DNA from 4 places in the Streptomyces sp. NPDC001315 genome. Region 2 is predicted to be linked to each of the others. Evidence: riboswitches for the same ligand, from Rfam matches in the RefSeq annotation. Region 2 holds a riboswitch; each other region holds the start of a gene.
What was found. A riboswitch is a leader RNA that binds a small molecule or an ion and turns the genes downstream of it on or off. The one in region 2 is predicted to bind cyclic di-AMP.
Positions count from the first base shown of each region.

Region 1: linked by a shared signal. The riboswitch ahead of ACFY16_RS15525 (M23 family metallopeptidase) and the one ahead of ACFY16_RS38985 (NlpC/P60 family protein) in region 2 are both predicted to bind cyclic di-AMP.
Region 3: linked by a shared signal. The riboswitch ahead of ACFY16_RS38535 (C40 family peptidase) and the one ahead of ACFY16_RS38985 (NlpC/P60 family protein) in region 2 are both predicted to bind cyclic di-AMP.
Region 4: linked by a shared signal. The riboswitch ahead of ACFY16_RS22685 (transglycosylase family protein) and the one ahead of ACFY16_RS38985 (NlpC/P60 family protein) in region 2 are both predicted to bind cyclic di-AMP.

Region 1 is NZ_JBIAWZ010000004.1:461,964-466,357, forward strand. It holds gene ACFY16_RS15520 (GntR family transcriptional regulator) at 1-164, opposite strand, end outside; gene ACFY16_RS15525 (M23 family metallopeptidase) at 376-1,128, opposite strand; cyclic di-AMP (ydaO/yuaA leader) riboswitch at 1,141-1,305, opposite strand; gene ACFY16_RS15530 (M16 family metallopeptidase) at 1,528-2,931, opposite strand; gene ACFY16_RS15535 (M16 family metallopeptidase) at 2,928-4,325, opposite strand.
Region 2 is NZ_JBIAWZ010000028.1:74,037-78,430, reverse strand. It holds gene ACFY16_RS38985 (NlpC/P60 family protein) at 1-1,092, opposite strand, end outside; cyclic di-AMP (ydaO/yuaA leader) riboswitch at 1,100-1,272, opposite strand; gene ACFY16_RS38980 (ScyD/ScyE family protein) at 1,525-2,631, shown strand; gene pcrA (DNA helicase PcrA) at 2,740-4,394, shown strand, end outside.
Region 3 is NZ_JBIAWZ010000027.1:68,721-73,114, reverse strand. It holds gene ACFY16_RS38555 (8-amino-7-oxononanoate synthase) at 1-1,073, shown strand, start outside; gene ACFY16_RS38550 (DUF397 domain-containing protein) at 1,171-1,395, opposite strand; gene ACFY16_RS38545 (helix-turn-helix domain-containing protein) at 1,405-2,262, opposite strand; gene ACFY16_RS38540 (ATP-binding protein) at 2,471-2,929, shown strand; gene ACFY16_RS38535 (C40 family peptidase) at 3,005-3,478, opposite strand; cyclic di-AMP (ydaO/yuaA leader) riboswitch at 3,482-3,654, opposite strand; gene ACFY16_RS38530 (hypothetical protein) at 4,035-4,343, opposite strand; gene ACFY16_RS38525 (ATP-dependent Clp protease proteolytic subunit) at 4,351-4,394, opposite strand, start outside.
Region 4 is NZ_JBIAWZ010000008.1:6,706-11,099, forward strand. It holds gene eno (phosphopyruvate hydratase) at 1-309, opposite strand, end outside; gene ACFY16_RS22685 (transglycosylase family protein) at 614-1,276, opposite strand; cyclic di-AMP (ydaO/yuaA leader) riboswitch at 1,281-1,449, opposite strand; gene ACFY16_RS22690 (transglycosylase family protein) at 1,648-2,655, opposite strand; gene ACFY16_RS22695 (transposase) at 2,851-3,405, opposite strand; gene ACFY16_RS22700 (cytochrome P450) at 3,307-4,394, shown strand, end outside.

The DNA of each region.
Region 1 (4,394 bases), on a different contig from region 2:
AACCCCTCCGCCTCCAGGGTGCGCAGGGCCTCCCTGACGGGGACGCGCGAGACGCCGTAGCGGCGTGCGAGGAGTTCCTCGGTGAGCCGGCTGCCGCGCTCGTAGACACCGGCGACGATGTCGTCCCGGATCGCCGTGCATACCGAGTGCGCCGGAATACGCATGACCGACCTCCGCCTTAATCCCCGTGAAACGTCGCCGATTGACGTGCGTTCAGTGACTCTATTGCAATCAGCTGCAATTTCCGACGGGAGGCCGGAATCCAGGGATATTTTTTGGACAGCGGGGCCTGCGAAACGCCGAAAGCCCCGGCTCGGGGAGCCGGGGCGTCGGTATGTCTCGCCGTCCGTTGTCAGACGTCACGCCGGGCGAGCGTCAGACGTTGACACCGTGCTTGCGGAGGTAGGCGACAGGGTCGATGTCCGAGCCGTACTCGGCGGTCGTACGGGCCTCGAAGTGCAGGTGCGGGCCGGTGACGTTGCCGGTCGCACCGGAGAGGCCGATCCGCTCGCCCATGGTGACCTTCTGGCCCACGGAGACGCCTATGGACGACAGGTGACCGTACTGCGTGTACGTGCCGTCGTTCATCTTGATGACGACCTGGTTGCCGTACGCCCCGCCCCAGCCGGCCTCGACGACGGTGCCGTAGCCGACCGCGTGGACGGAGGTGCCGCTGGCGGCGTGGAAGTCGATGCCGGTGTGGCTGCCGGAGGACCAGAACGAGCCGCCGCTGAGGTAGCCCGTGGACACGTAGGAGTGGGAGATCGGCGCCACGAACGTGTTGAGGCGCTTGCGCTCGGCCTCGCGGGCGGCGCGCGCCTTGGCCTCGCGCTCCTCCTTGGCCTTCTCCGCGGCCTTCTTGCGGGCGGCCTCCTCGGCCGCCCTCTGCTCCGCGGCCTGCTTCTGCGCTGCGGCCTGGGCGCCGATCTGCTCGGCGACCGAGTCGCCGATGGTGATGACCGGGGTGAGGCCCGTCTGCTCGACGGAGTTCTCGGCGGCGAGCGCGGGGGCAGCGAGGGTGCCGACGACGCCGGTGGTGGCGAGGGCCGCGATGCCGGCTGCCTGAGCGCTGGTGCGCTTCATCCGGCCGGGACGGCGGTGCTTCCCGGGGGCGCACATGAACGCCATGTAGTGGCTGATCCTTTCCTTCCCTCTCGCCTACCGGGTTAGCTGACGGGTTCGGAGCAGGAAGGTCTCCTACGGACCCCCTCGCGGCACGCGCGGGCGTCCGATTCACCCCAGGGACTGCGATGGGTCCCCGGCTCCCCTGGCTCGCGCCGTACGGGGACTCGGCGATGACTGTCCGCTGCCGCGGGTGCGGCGCACTGCCTGACGAACAGCCCGGACGACCGTACGGGGGCCGTCTTGCAATCCTCAAACGGATCAGGGCTTTTGTAGCGCATGCCACAGGGCAGACAGGCAACTCTCCCTCAATTCGGACATTCTCCGGACATTGAAGGGCCCTGGTGACTCATCGTCACCAGGGCCCTTACGCGCGCGTGCCTGTGCTCTGCCGCTACTCGGCTTCTACTCGGCGGACACTACGGTGACTTCACCGATGCCGAGGGCCTCGACGGGCTCCTTGATCTGCGCCGCGTCGCCGACGAGGATCGTCACCAGACAGTCCACCGGGAAGGCGCTCACGGCCGCCGCGGTGGCCTCCACCGTGCCGGTCGCGGCGAGCTGCTGGTACAGCGTCGCCTGGTAGTCGTCGGGCAGGTGCTGCTCGACCTGGTCGGCCAGCGTGCTCGCCACGGCCGCCGCCGTCTCGTACTTCAGCGGCGCCACACCGACGAGGTTCTGCACGGCGACGTCCCGCTCGGCGTCGGTCAGGCCCTCCGCGGCGAGCGTGCGCAGCACGGTCCACAGGTCCGACAGGGCGGGACCGGTGTTCGGGGTGTCCACGGAGCCGCTGATGGCGAGCATCGCGGCGCCCGTAGCCCCTCCGGGGGAAGAGGGGGCCGCCGACCTGAGGACCTGCCCGAACGCGCGCACACCGTAGGTGTAGCCCTTCTCCTCGCGCAGGACGCGGTCCAGACGGGAGGTGAGGGTGCCACCGAGGCAGTACGTGCCGAGCACCTGGGCGGGCCACACGCGGTCGTGCCGGTCGGCGCCGGTCCGGCCGATCAGCAGCTGCGTCTGGACGGCGCCGGGGCGGTCCACGATGACGACGCGGCCGGTGTCGTCGGCGCTCACCGGCGGCACGGGGCGCGGCTCGGCCGAGGAGCCCGTCCAGGCGCCCAGGGTGTCGCCGAGCAGCGCGTCCAGGTCGATGCCGACGAGGTCGCCGACGATCACGGCGGTGGCCGTGGCGGGGCGGACGTGCCTCTCGTAGAAGGCGCGTACGGCCGCGGAGTCGATCTTCACGACCGTCTCCTCGGTGCCCTGGCGCGGGCGCGACATGCGCGACGTGGCCGGGAACAGTTCCTTGGAGAGCTCCTTGGCGGCCCGGCGGGAGGGGTTGGCCAGCTCGTGCGGAATCTCGTCGAGCCGGTTGCGGACCAGCCGCTCGACCTCGCTGTCCGCGAACGCGGGCGCCCTGAGGGCGTCGGCGAGCAGGCCGAGCGCCTTGGCCAGGCGCGAGGCCGGAACTTCGAGGCTCAGGCGTACGCCGGGGTGGTCGGCGTGCGCGTCGAGGGTGGCGCCGCAGCGCTCCAGTTCGGCGGCGAATTCCTCCGCGGAGAGCTTGTCGGTGCCCTCCGAGAAGGCCCGCGCCATGATCGTGGCCACGCCGTCGAGACCGGCCGGTTCGGCCTCCAGGGGCGCGTCGAGGAGCACCTCGACGGCGACGACCTGCTGGCCGGGCCGGTTGCAGCGCAGGACGGTCAGGCCGTTGTCCAGCGTGCCGCGCTCGGGCGCCGGGAAGGCCCAGGGCCTGGCCTCGCCCGCCCGGGGCTGGGGGTGGAACTCCATCGTGGCGAGCTCGGTCACTGGGCCGCCTCCTCGGTCTCGTCGGTGGCTTCCACGGTCGCCGCGGACTCCGGGTCTTCGGTGCGTTCCGCGGCCTCGGCGTCGTCCAGGGCCTCGGGGACGGTCGGCTCGTAGACGAGCACCGCACGGTTGTCGGGACGCAGGCGGGCCTTGGCGACCTCCTGGACCTCCTCCGCCGTCACGTCCAGCACACGCTGGACGGCGGTGAGGGCGAGCTGCGGGTCGCCGAACAGGACCGCGTAGCGGCACAGTTCGTCGGCGCGGCCCGCGACCGTGCCGAGCCGGTCCAGCCACTCGCGCTCCAACTGGGCCTGGGCGCGTTCCATTTCCTCGGCCGTGGGGCCCTCCTCGGCGAACCGGGAGAGCTCCTCGTCGATGGCAGCCTCGATGACCGGCACCTCGACGTCACCGGACGTCTTGACGTCCAGCCAGCCCAGGGAGGGCGCCCCGGACAGCCGCAGCAGGCCGAAGCCGGCCGCCACCGCCGTACGGTCGCGCCGTACGAGCCGGTTGTAGAGGCGGGAGGACTCGCCGCCGCCGAGGACGGTCAGCGCCAGGTCGGCCGCGTCGCACGCGCGCGTGCCGTCGTGCGGCAGCCGGTAGGCGGCCATCAGGGCGCGCGCCGGGACCTCCTCCTCGACGACCTCGCGCAGCTGCTCGCCGATGACCTCGGGCAGCGAACCGTCACGCGGGGCGGGCTTGCCGTCGTGGGAGGAGATGGAGCCGAAGTACTTCTCGATCCAGGCGAGCGTCTGCTCCGGGTCGATGTCGCCGACCACGGACAGGACGGCGTTGTTCGGCGCGTAGTACGTCCGGAAGAACGCCCTCGCGTCCTCCAGGGTGGCCGCGTCCAGGTCCGCCATCGAGCCGATGGGCGTGTGGTGGTAGGGATGGCCCTCCGGGTAGGCGAGGGCGGTCAGTTTCTCGAACGCGGTGCCGTAGGGGACGTTGTCGTAGCGCTGGCGGCGCTCGTTCTTCACGACGTCCCGCTGGTTCTCCATGGACTCGTCGTCGAGGGCGGCGAGGAGGGAGCCCATGCGGTCGGCCTCCAGCCAGAGGGCGAGCTCCAGCTGGTGGGCGGGCATGGTCTCGAAGTAGTTGGTGCGCTCGAAGCTGGTGGTGCCGTTGAGCGAGCCGCCGGCGCCCTGCACCAGCTCGAAGTGGCCGTTGCCCTTGACCTGGCCGGATCCCTGGAACATCAGGTGCTCGAAAAGGTGAGCCAGGCCGGTACGGCCCTTGACTTCGTGGCGGGAGCCGACGTCGTACCAGAGGCACACCGCCGCGACCGGGGTCAGGTGGTCCTCGGAGAGCACCACGCGGAGCCCGTTGGCCAGGCGGTGCTCGGTCGCTGTCAGGCCCCCGGAGCCTGCCTCGGCTGTGGCCGTGTGACCCATGGGCATGTACGTCCCTTCGATCGCGGTCGCGGTCGTTGAACCGCGCGTTTCGTCCCTGTCCTGCCACTG
Region 2 (4,394 bases):
CGACTCCTCGCGGACGTACGCGCCGGGCTTGGGGGCGTGGATCATCATGCCGTTACCGATGTAGATGCCGACATGGCTGACGTCGTCGTAGAAGAAGACCAGGTCGCCGGGCTGGGCGTCGGCGAGGGAGACGGTGGTGCCGGCGTTCACCTGGTCGTAGGTGGTGCGCGGGAGGGTGACGCCGGCGGCCTTCCAGGCGGCCTGGGTGAGGCCGGAGCAGTCGTAGGAGTCGGGGCCCGTGGCGCCCCAGACGTACGGCTTGCCGATCTGCGCGCGGGCGAAGGCGAGCGCCTTCTCGGCCTTGGTCGACGAGGAGGACGAGGAGGACGAGCCCGAGGCCGAGCTCGACGGCGTGCTCTCGGCAGCGGCAGCCGCCGCCGCTGCCGCCTGCTGCTTCGCGAGCTCCGCCGCCTTACGCGCGGCCTCCTCCTGCTTCTGCTTCTCGATCTCCGCCAGCCGGGCCTTCTCCTGGGCGGTCAGCTCCGAGAGCAGTACGCGCGCGTCCGTGAGCTTCTTCTGCACGGTCGCCTTGGCCGTCTTCAGGTCGTCCTGCGAGTCGGTGAGCGTCGCGAGGCTCTCGGCTGCCTCCCGGCGCTGCTTCATCGTCGCGGACTGTTCGGTGACGTACTCGTCGACCGCGTCCTTCTGGCGCGAGGTCAGGCGGCTCATCAGCTGGGCCTGGTCGAAGTAGTCCTGCGGCGAGTCCGCGAGCAGGAAGGTCGCGGTGTCGGGCGCGGTGGCGCCGGTCCGGTACTGCGCCGCGGCGAAGGAACCGAGCTCCTCGCGCGCTTCGTTGAGCTTCTGGGTGCGCTGGGCGACGTTGTCCAGGAGGGTGTCGACCCGCTTGCGCTGCTTGGCGGTCTTCTCCTTGGCCGCGTTGTAGTTCTCGGTCGCCGACTCGGCCTGGCGGTACAGGTCGTCGACCTTCTTCTCGACCTCCTCGAGGCTCGGCCTGCCGTCGTCGGCCGAGGGACTGGCGTTGGCCGTCTGGGAGAGCAGGGCGACGGAGGTGAGGGCCGCCGTGGCGAGGGCGGGGGTCCGTATGCCGGCTACGCGCGTACCTGCGGGACGCGACTTGCGGTGCGACGCCAAGAGAGGCGACTCCTTCCACGCTCCGCCTACCGGGTTAGCTGTCGGGTTCGGGCGGATGGATCGGAAGGGTTGCCCTACGGCCTGTCCCCCATGGGGAGTCGGGCCGATTCACCCCGGGTCTCGGTTGGGTCCCCGGTTCCGGTCGCCGTGCGGGCGTACCGGACTCGGCGGAGGCCGCGCGGCCCGGCGACGTTCGCCGGTGGGGGTCGTGCGGCCTGTTGGGCACGGTAGCCAACTCGTGTGACGCCTGTGAAGGTTGATGGGTGATATGCCCGATACATTTTCGTGACCTAAGGCCAGGGCGTTGCTGGCCGTGGTCAATCTGGAGTGATCTGTGGTGACTTGTCCGGAGTGGTGACGTCCGCCCACTTCGTCGCGCTAACTTCCAGCGAGCCACGGTGGGGTGCCGTGGCGGGGGAGAGAGGTACGGCCATGAGGAAGCGCACAGCACTCGTCGTCGGCACATCGGTCGTGCTCGCCGTCACCGCGGGCATCGCACCCGCGAGCGCCACGAGCGCCATGAGTGCCGCCGGCACCACGGGCGGACACGTCGGCGGCAAGCCCGTGATCCGCGTCATCGCGAAGGGCCTGGACAACCCGCGCCAGCTCTCCTACGACGACGGGCACGTGTACGTCGCCGAAGCCGGCCGGGGCGGCAAGAAGTGCGTCGGCGAGGGAGAAGAGGGCCGGACCTGCGTCGGCCTCTCGTCGGCGGTCACCAAGATCTACTGGGACGGGAACGCCTGGCAGCACTACCGGGTGGTGGACAGGCTGCCGTCAGGCGCCGCGCCGGACGGCGGTTTCGCGACCGGCGTGGACGGTGTCTCCGCGCTCGACGGCTGCGTCTGGGCCGTCGAGACCTACGCCCCGCCGGAGGCCGGCATCCCCACCGGACCGCCCTGGAACACGCTCGGCAAACTGCTCTCCGTCGACCACGGCAAGGCACGGATCACCGCGGACATCACCGCCGTCGAACAGAAGTACAACCCGCACAAGGCGACGGTCGAATCCAACCCGTACGCCGTCCTGGCCCTTCCCGACGGCCGCAGGATCGTCGCCGACGCCGCCGGAAACGACCTGGTCGTGGTGTCCCCGTCCGGCAAGGCCCGGCCCTTCACGGTCTTCCCCGACCACGACAGGCACCAGGCCGTCCCTACGTCCCTCGCGCTCGGCCCCGACGGCAAGCTCTACGTCGGCGAGCTGAACGGTGAGGCGGAGAAGCCCACCGCGCGCGTATGGAAGGTCGACCCGCGGACCGGAAAGATCCTCGGCTGGAAGTCGGGCTTCGGCTCGATCACCGGGATCGCCTTCAACGGCGACGGCGACCTGTACGTCAGCCAGCTCTTCGCGAGCAGGGTGACGAAGGTCTCGGGCAGCAAGCGTACGAACGTCCAGGTGCCCTTCCCGGCGGGCGTGGCGGTCGATCCGTACGACGGCAAGGTCTACGTCTCCGCCTGGTCGATCGCGGACCGTGACGGGACCGTCCTGGACGGCAGGAAGACGCCGGGCGGGCAGGTCTGGAAGATCCTCGGCTTCTGAGGCCCGCGGTCCTCGGTCGATCGATTCCCGGTCCTCGGTCACTCGATTCCGGGGATGTTCTCAGGGCGGCGGCGGGTTGTCGGTGGGGCGGCCTAGACTCGGAGAGCGATGAGCAGCCTCTTTGACGACAGCTTCCTGGCGGATCTCCAGGCCCCTCGGGCCCATGGGGAGGAACCCCCGCCTCCGCCCGAGGACGAGCACGTGTCGGAGCCGATTCCGGACGACCTGTTCGGCGGGAAGTTCGACGTGCCGCCGGACCGGGACGTGTACTACCGCGACGGTGCCCCGCGCCCGGCGATCGACCCGGCCGCCCTCCTGGAGGGGCTGAACGAGAACCAGCGTGCCGCCGTCGTCCACTCCGGCTCCCCGCTGCTCATCGTGGCCGGCGCCGGGTCCGGCAAGACGCGCGTCCTCACCCACCGCATCGCCCACCTGCTCGGCGAGCGGAACGTGCATCCGGGCCAGATCCTCGCGATCACCTTCACCAACAAGGCCGCGGGCGAGATGAAGGAGCGCGTCGAGCACCTCGTCGGCCCGCGCGCGAACGCGATGTGGGTGATGACCTTCCACAGCGCGTGCGTGCGCATCCTGCGCCGCGAGAGCAAGAAGCTGGGCTTCACGTCCGCCTTCTCGATCTACGACGCCGCCGACTCCAAGCGGCTGATGGCCCTGGTCTGCCGCGACCTGGACCTCGATCCCAAGCGTTTTCCGCCGAAGTCCTTCAGCGCCAAGATCTCCAATCTGAAGAACGAGCTGATCGACGAGGAGGACTTCGCCGCCCAGGCCACCGACGGCTTCGAGAAGACCCTCGCCCAGGCCTACGCCATGTACCAGTCGCGCCTGCGCGAGGCCAACGCCCTCGACTTCGACGACCTGATCATGACGACGGTCAACCTGCTGCGCGCGTTCCCGGACGTCGCCGAGCACTACCGCCGCCGCTTCCGTCATGTACTCGTCGACGAGTACCAGGACACCAACCACGCCCAGTACGCCCTGGTGCGTGAGCTCGTCGGCACGTCCGAGCACCCCGTGGACGTGCCGCCCGCCGAACACGACCTCCAGCCCGCCGAACTGTGCGTCGTGGGCGATGCCGACCAGTCGATCTACGCGTTCCGCGGCGCGACCATCCGCAACATCCTCCAGTTCGAGGAGGACTACCCGGACGCGACGACGATCCTGCTGGAGCAGAACTACCGCTCCACGCAGACCATCCTGAGCGCCGCCAACGCCGTCATCGAGCGCAATGAGTCCCGCCGCCCCAAGAACCTGTGGACCAACGCGGGCGCGGGCGCGAGCATCACCGGGTACGTCGCCGACACCGAGCACGACGAGGCGCAGTTCGTCGCCGACGAGATAGACCGCCTCACGGACGCGGGCGAGGCGAAGGCCGGCGACGTCGCCGTGTTCTACCGCACCAACGCCCAGTCCCGTGTCTTCGAAGAGATCTTCATCCGCGTCGGCCTGCCCTACAAGGTCGTCGGCGGCGTCCGCTTCTACGAGCGCAAGGAGGTCCGGGACGTCCTGGCCTACCTGCGCGTCCTGGCCAACCCGGAGGACTCGGTCCCGCTGCGGCGCATCCTCAACGTGCCCAAGCGGGGCATCGGCGAGCGCGCCGAGGCGATGATCGACGCCCTCTCCCAGCGCGAGAAGATCAGCTTCCCGCAGGCACTGCGGCGCGTCGACGAGGCCTACGGCATGGCCGCGCGGTCGACGAACGCCGTGCAGCGGTTCAACACGCTGATGGAGGACCTCCGTACGATCGC
Region 3 (4,394 bases), on a different contig from region 2:
TACGGACGTTGCGCCCGCGCCCCGCCGACTCGCCGCTCCTCGACCTCGCGAGCAACGACTACCTGGGCCTGGCCCGCCACCCCGAGATCGCCGAGGGCGCGGCCCGCGCGGCGCGGACCTGGGGCGGTGGTGCCACCGGCTCCCGGCTCGTCACCGGCACCACCGAGCTGCACACCGAGCTCGAACGGGAGCTGGCCGCCTTCTGCGGCTTCGAGGCGGCACTGGTCTTCTCCTCCGGCTACGCGGCCAACCTCGCGGCGGTCACCGCGCTGGCCCCGCACGGGTCGCTGATCGTCTCCGACGCGGGCAACCACGCCTCGCTGATCGACGGCTGCCGGCTGGCCCGCGGCACCACACAGGTCGTCGCGCACGCCGAACCGGACGCCGTGCGCAAGGCGCTCCAGACACACGCCGGGCCCGCCGTCGCCGTCTCCGACACGGTCTTCTCGGTCGACGGCGACGCCGCGCCGCTGGCCGGACTCGCGCAGGCATGCCGGGAGCACGGCGCCGGGGTGGTCGTCGACGACGCCCACGGCCTTGGCGTGCTGGGCGACGGCGGCCGTGGTGCTCCTTACGCGGCAGGGCTCGCGGGCGCCCCGGACGTCGTCGTGACGGTCACCCTGTCCAAGTCGCTGGGCAGCCAGGGCGGAGCAGTGCTCGGTCCCGTCGGGGTGATCGACCACCTGGTCAACGCGGCCCGCACGTTCATCTTCGACACGGGCCTCGCCCCCGCGGCGGCGGGCGCGGCCCTGTCGGCCCTGCGGCTGCTGCGCCGCGAGCCGGAGCGGGCGGCGCGGGCCCGCACGGTGGCGGGCGAGCTGCACGCACGTCTGACCGCCGCGGGTCTGGAGGCGGTACGGCCGGACGCCGCGGTCGTCTCCGTGCGGGCGCCGTCCCCGGAGGGGGCCGTGCGGTGGGCGGCCGACTGCCGTGCGGCGGGTGTCGCCGTGGGCTGCTTCCGTCCTCCTTCCGTGCCCGACGGCATCTCGCGGCTGCGACTGACCGCTCGCGCGGACCTCTCCGAGGCCCAGGTCGAACGCGCGGTACGGGTGATCGGCGAGACACGACCATGAGTCGGCGTGACACGGCCGTGTGTCGCACGATTCGTCATCGATCAGCGCTGATCGCTGCTGCTTTGAACTGATCAGAACGGTCCGGACATGACCGGAATCAGTGGAACGCGGCCGTGAATTCCGCCCAGCTCTCGGGGGAGAAGAGCAGCGCGGGGCCGGCCGGGTCCTTGGAGTCGCGTACGGCGAGCAGTCCGGCCCATGGCCCCGAGGCCGGCCGGGCCGTCTCCACGCAGTTGTTCGCTCCCGTGCTGTAGCTGCTGCGCAGCCATCGCGCATCGTGCAGATGAGTAGTGGAAGGTACGTTCCGAGGCAGTGCAGTCATGGTGCCTCCTTACGCGCCGTCACCTATCCCGGCGATGAAATCCAACGAGTCCTCGGGTGAAAGGGCGTGGATCTGAAGGGTGTTGAAGGCCTCCGAGTAGGCCTGGAGGTCTTCTTTCCGTTCGAGGTAGAGGCTACTCGTCATATGGTCGAGAACAACCACATCCAGATCAGAAGTGCTCGGAAATGACAAGATAACGAAAGGTCCGGTGATGCCGATGTGTGCTCCCGCGCTGAACGGCAGCACCTGGAGCCGCACTTGGGCCAGACGCCCCGCCTCCACCAGCCGCCGCAGCTGTCGCGCCATCACGTCGGGCCCGCCGACCTCCCGCCGCAGCACCGCCTCGTCCAGGACCGCGGTCAGTTCCAGCGGCGGCTGCGCGCGCAGCACGTCCTGCCTGGCCAGCCGCACCTCCACCAGCGCGTCAAGCCGCTCCTCCTCCAGCCCCTCCACGGCCGCCCGCGTCACCGCGCGGGCGTACTCGGGCGTCTGCAACAGCCCCGGGACCACCGACGTCTCCAGTGTGCGCATCGCGCTCGCCTGCGACTCCAGGCTGATGAAATCCCGGTAGGTGGGCGGCAGCACACCACGGTACGCGTGCCACCAGTGGTCCCGGCCGCCGTCGTGGGACCCCGCCAGCACCAGCAGCAACTCCCGCAGCTGGGCGTCGGCGACACCGTAGGCGTCCAGGAGTAACCGCACATCGGCCGGTTTCACCCCGCTGGCGCCGGTCTCGATCCGGCTCACCTTCGACTGGTGCCAGCCCACCAGCCGGGCCGCCTCACCACTGGTGAGCCCTGTGCGGGCGCGCAGAGCGCGCAGCTCGGCGCCCAGTTTCCGGCGGCGCACCGCGGGACCGTACTGCATGGGAAACTCCTTACTCCTTCCGAGCCGCCCAAATACGGTCTGCCGTCGCAGAGTTCACCGCTTCGAGCGACAGATATATGCACATCTTGGTGGATCGCCACCGTGGCCGGCCGGGTAATGGCAGTCTGGCGAAGAAGCACCAGTCCGGGACCGTACTCGAATCCGCTCCTTGTCGGACTGCGGTCCCGCGGGAAGGGACGACGTCGCCATGGCAGACCATCTGGAAGCATCCGTCACTCTGCCGAGCGATCCCGCCTCGGTCGCCGCTGCCCGCACCTTCGTGGCGAGCGCTCTCGCGGAGTGGGGCCTGCCGGCGGACACGGATGCGGCCGACACCATCCGGCTGATCGTCTCCGAACTCGCCACCAACGCCGTACAGCACACTCTGGGGCAGTCACCCACCTTCACGGTGGACCTCACCCTCGACCGTGACGAGCATCTGCGCATCGGCGTCACCGACAGCCACCCACGCTTCCCCAAACGACTGCCGGCCGCCGTCCAGCAGGACAACGGCCGGGGAATGGTGATCATCCGCTGGCTGATCGCGGAGTGCGGCGGCAGGCTGCGCGTCCGCCCCACCCACGAGGGGGGCAAGACGGTCTTCATCGAACTCCCGTGGACGATCCCGGCCGAGCCGGTGCCGGCCGCGGGGCAGCAGGAACCTTGAGGACCCAGTCCTTTTCACGGGAATGACCCCGGCGCGGCGGCGGCGCGTCAGGACGCCGCCACCGCACCGGGCGGGTCAACTGACCCTGCCGTACCAGACGCTCGTCGTCCAGAGCTTCTGCAGCCTCACCACATCCCCGGTCTTCGGGGCATGCCAGATCTTTCCCTTCCCGGCATAGATGCCGACGTGGTAGACGCTGGAGCCCGAGTGGAAGAACACGAGGTCGCCTGGCTTGCGGCTCCTGGCCGAGATGTGGTGGGTCTTGTTGTACTGCTGGGCCGCCGTGCGGGGCAGCTTCTTGCCCGCCTTCTTGAACGAGTACAGCGTGAGCCCGGAGCAGTCGAACCTGCGCGGCCCCGTGGCGCCGTACTGGTACGGGGAGCCCTTCTTGGAGGCCGCGATCTGGAGTGCCTTCGTCGCGGTTGTGGCGGCCGCCGCCTCGGAGGTGAAGCCCGGGGCCACGATCGAGCCGCCCACGGCGGCAATGGTGAGTGCCGAGGCCGTACCGGCCCGGGCCATCAGCGACGGGACACGATTGAGCGCAGTCATGCGCAACCCTTCGTCAGCCGCCTGTGAAGGATGACCTGTCGGATTCGGGCTGGCGAAGTTGCCCGGCCGCGTCGCGCGGCTTCACCCCAAGGGCTGCTCGGCCCGGCCATGGCTTGGCCGTTCCGGCGAACCCGTCGTGCTTGGGTCCTCCACTCCTGCCGATGCACTTCCGTCGACCGGTCGTCCGGGACAGCGGCAGGACTCGGCGTCCGCCCGGACCGCCCCGCCGCTGTGGCGGGGGCTTGTCGTCAGATTGGGATCTTCACTCACAGGTGTCCGAAAATCCCAACGGAACCGTGGGTTTGTGTTGTTGCTCACCACTCACCCGTTCGGGTGGACAGCCCCATGTTCGATCGACTGTCCAGGGGGCCGACGAGCCCCGGACCAGCACCGGAGCACCTCATCCCGCTCCGGAGCCACGCGCGTTGCGCAACCGCAACGGTCCGAGAAAAGGACGCACACCTACGCCAACAGGGGGTACACCATTTGGTCCGTTTCAACTCCGTCCCGGACACTCCGCACGCGGGACGGAACACCCGGACCGGCTGGGCGTGCGTCAACTGTCGGAGCGTGACGGCACGATGACGCGTGCCGTGCGCCGCTCCCCGTCCAGGACGCGCAGCGCCCGCGCGAGCGTGGGCGCGTGCAGTTCGGCCTCGCCCCGCTGGTGCATCAGGGCCAGCGCGTCGCGCAGCGCGGCCGCCTTCCCCACCAGCGCCTGGGCGGCGCGCAGTCCGCGGTACGTGTCCCCGTGATACGCCGGGTTGATGCGGCCGAGCAGGTCGACCACCTCCAGGTAACGGTCGATCAACTCGCCCTCGGCCCGTGTCAGGGCGGGCAGCGGCGGGAGTTCCGGTGGCAGCATCCCCGGCTCACCTCGCGCCGGGCGTGGTGCGCGAGGCCTTGCGGCCGTCGA
Region 4 (4,394 bases), on a different contig from region 2:
GTCGGTGGCGTCCAGGTCGAACATCGCCTGGTCGATCAGGCGCTGCTCGGTGGCGTCGTAGCCGACCAGCTCCGGGCCGATCTGCTCGATGACGGCGAGGACGGCCTTCTCGACACCCTTGCCCTGGTAGCGGTTGGGGTCACCGTCGCGGAGCTCGATGGCCTCGAAGGCACCGGTGGAGGCGCCGGACGGGACGGCGGCACGACCCGTGCTGCCGTCGTCGAGGCCGACCTCGACCTCGACCGTGGGGTTGCCTCGGGAGTCCAGGATTTCCCGGGCTACGACGACGTCGATGGACGGCACGAGCATCTCCTTCTGGGATGTGACGCGGGTACGCGGGCCTGTGGTGGCCCCGCGAGACTGAGCCTAACCGGCTCCGGGCGATCAGCCAGCCGTTGACCGCCCCATGGACGGAACCGAGAGTAAATTGTTTCCGAACGGAACAAAGCCGGTTCGCGAAAAGAGCCGGATCGCAAAAAAGGCCCCGCTCCGGCGCGTACGGGGGAACACGCACCGGAGCGGGGAGCCCGTGGGGACGGGGGTGGCCCGCACGAGGCCTTCACTGCGGAAGGCACGGATGTGAGGCCGCTGTGGTTCAGCTACGAGCCGGGTGTCACTTCAGGTGCAGCTGCTGGCCCGGGTAGATGAAGTCGGCGTCGTCGACGATGTCCTTGTTCAGCTTGAACAGCTGCTGCCAGCCACCCTTGACGTCGTGCTTCTCGGCGATGGAGCTGAGGGTGTCGCCCTTGACGACCTTGTACTCGCCGTCGCCCTTCTTGACCTTCTCGCCGGTCGGGGTGGTGACGGTCTTCGTGGCGGCCGGGCGCTCGGTGGAGCGGGAGGCGGCCTGCGTGTCGGTCGAGCGGGTGGTGGTGCTCGGCGTGGCGGCGGCACCGTTGTAGGCGGCGTTGGACAGGCCCGTGCCGCAGGTCGGCCAGGCGCCCTTGCCCTGCGCGGCGAGGACCTTCTCGGCGACCGTGATCTGCTGGGCCTTGGAGGCCTTGTCGGCGGTGGCGGCGTACTGCGTGCCACCGTACGCGGCCCAGGTGGAGGCGGAGAACTGCAGGCCGCCGTAGAAGCCGTTGCCGGTGTTGATGGACCAGTTGCCGCCGGACTCGCACTGGGCGACGGTGTCCCACTCGGAGGCGGTGGCGGCGGAGGCGTTGCCGGCCGCCATCAGCGGGGCGGCGATGGCGACGCCGGTGACACCGGCGAGCGCGGCGACGCGGGTGGCCTTGAACGGACGACGGTGCTTGCCCTTGCTGGAAAACAGCATGGTTGGATCCCCTCACCGACGCCTGCGAGGTGAGCTGTCGGGTTCGGGCCGGTTGAGTTGCCCGGCCGCGTCCCTCACGGGACACGGCTTCACCCCAAGCCGGAACCAGCCTCAACTGCTGGGCCCGGCACTTACCTTGGGTCCCCCGCTCCTGCCTACGGCGCTTGACGCGACGACTGTTCCCGTGCGGCCGCTGGCAGGATTCGGCGTTGCGGCAGCCGGGGCTCGCAATGGCGAGCGGTCCTGACCGTAGGCAGGCGATCCGCCGTTTTTCAAAGACGATCAGGGCTTCTGAGACTCATCCCACACTTTCACCAAACCGGACATTTAACGGCGAACCGGGACGCCAACTCCCGCCGCCTTTCGCCCGTTTAGGCACCGACTTCCAGGGTCTGACCGGGGACGATGCGGCTCGGATCGGTACCGATCGTCTCTTTGTTCTCCTCGTAGAGCCCGCGCCATCCGCCGTCGAGGCCAAGGGAGTCGGCGATGGACACGAGACTGTCCCCGACACGGACGACGTACGAGCCGTCGGCGGCGTCGGCGGACGAGGCGTGCCGGCCTGCGGAGGAGGCGGTGCCGCCGGTGTCGGCCACTCCCTCGTCGGCACTGCCGCCGCGGTGACGGCCGGTACCGAGCGCGCCGGTGTCGACGAGGCTCGAAGAGCCGACGTATTGCTCGGAGTTGTCCGAGTCGTCACCCTTCGCCCCGTCGGCGGACGCGCTGTCCCCACCCCGTGAATCGCTCGCACCGGAACCCGAGTCCGAGCCGGAACCGGAGGATGTGTCTGATTTGGCGGAGTTGCCCGTGGTGTCCGCAGAAGTATGGGAAGAGGACGCTTCATCGGAGGGCCGGGCGGACGAGTCGGCGGAAGCCTCACCGGAGGACTCTTCGGGTGAGTCGGACAAGCCGTGCGAGTCGGATGATGCGGAGGAGTTGGAGGAGTTGGACTTTCCGTGCGAGGAGCCGTCCGCCACGCCCGTGTCGACGTTCGCCGACGCGGAGTCCTGGGAGAGCCCCGAGAGCAGTCCGCACGTGGACCAGACTTCGACCCCCTGGTCGGCGAGGATCTTCTCGGCGACGGCTATCTGCTGGGAGCGGCTGGCCAGGTCGGCTCTGGAGGCGTAGTCGAGACCGCCGTACTTCTCCCAGTCCGCCTGGCTCAGGTGGAGGCCGCCGTAGTACCCGTTACCGGTGTTGGCGCTCCATGAGCCGCCGGTCTCGCACTCGGCCACGTGGTCCCACGTGGTGCCCTCGGCCGCGCTCGCGCCACCGGCGCCGAGGAGCGGGATGGCGATGGCGGAGCCGGCCACTCCGGCCGCGACGAGGAGAGCCGGAGCCTGACGGGGGCGACGGTGACGACCGTTCCCGGAGAGCATACGGAGACCTTTCGCGCGACAGCGGTGACCGGCACGGCGGGTGTTGCTGGGCGCCGTGCTGATGGGTGAACGTATAGGCAGACGATCACTTGTCACAAGTTAATGCCGCGCGGATCACGTGAAGATCACAGAGTTGAGCGCATGTCACGTTTTGCACGGTGACCGGGACTCCACACCGACCAGCCTCCAGCCGGTTCATCGGCTCCGACGGGATCCACGCGTGATCTGAAGTAACGGAGCCCTTGCCTCGTGCTCAACCGGCGTGCCTCCGCCGGCGGCGTTCAGATGGCTCACCAGGACCGGCCAGAAGCCCTTCTTGAACCAGGTGTTCTGCCTGTCCTTGGCAAGTGCCCACGGGCCGTACCGTTCAGGGAGCTCATCCCACAGGCATCCCGTACGCAGCAGATGCAGGACGCCGTTCACCTGAGTCCGGACGTCCACAGCGCCGCGCGCGAACTGGCGCCGCTGGAAGAAGTCCGTCATCAATTGCTCAACAGCAGGCCACGCCGACTCGGGCACCTCCGCAGGAACCAGCGTCCCTGTCCGCTCGTGCCACTCCGTCACCTTGCACTTGACTCCCGATCGCTTCCGCACCTCTCCGAGTGGCTTCACCTTGATGTCCAGAAGAACGGCTCCCGCTACGGTCGTGTCGTGGACATCCCGAACACTGCCCCCGAACTCTTCACCTGGGAGTTCGCCACCGACCCGTACCCGGCCTATGCCTGGCTGCGGGAGCACGCCCCCGTCCATCGGACAAGGCTTCCCAGTGGAGTCGAGGCATGGCTGGTGACCCGCTATGCCGACGCGCGCCAGGCCCTCGCGGACGGGAGGTTGTCGAAGAATCCCGAGCACCATGCTGATGACGCTCACGGCAAGAGCAAGACTGGTATCCCGGGCGAGCGCAGCGCCAATCTCATGACGCACCTGCTCAATATCGATCCGCCGGACCACACCCGGCTGCGCCGCCTCGTCTCCAAAGCGTTCACCCCGCGCCGTGTAGCCGAATTCGCTCCCCGCGTACAGGAGTTGACGGACAGTCTCATCGACGGGTTCGCCGCCAATGGCAAGGCCGACCTCATCCACGACTTCGCCTTCCCCCTCCCCATCTACGCGATCTGCGACCTGCTCGGGGTCCCACGTGAGGATCAGGACGACTTCCGTGACTGGGCGGGGATGATGATCCGCCACGGCGGAGGCCCGCGCGGCGGTGTCGCTCGCTCCGTCAAGAAAATCCGCGGCTATCTCGCCGAACTCATCCACCGTAAGCGCAACGACCCCGGCGACGACCTGATCTCGGGCCTCATCCGCGCCTCCGACCACGGCGAGCACCTCACCGAGAACGAGGCCGCCGCCATGTGCTTTGTGCTCTTGTTCGCGGGTTTCGAGACGACCATCAACTTGATCGGCAACGGCGTGTACGCGCTCCTTCGCGCCCCTGAGCAGCGAACCCGCCTCCAGAAGTCGATCGAGCGTGGTGAACAGGGGCTGCTCGAAACCGGCATCGAAGAGCTACTCCGCTACGACGGCCCCGTGGAACTCGCCACGTGGCGCTTCGCCACCGAAACTCTCACCATCGGCGGGCAGCACATCGCTGCGGGCGACCCGGTGCTGGTCGTGCTCGCCGCTGCGGACCGCGACCCCGCGCGTTTCGCCGAGCCGGACAGGCTCGACCTTTCCCGCCAGGACAACCAGCACCTCGGATACGGCCATGGCATCCACTACTGCCTCGGTGCGCCTCT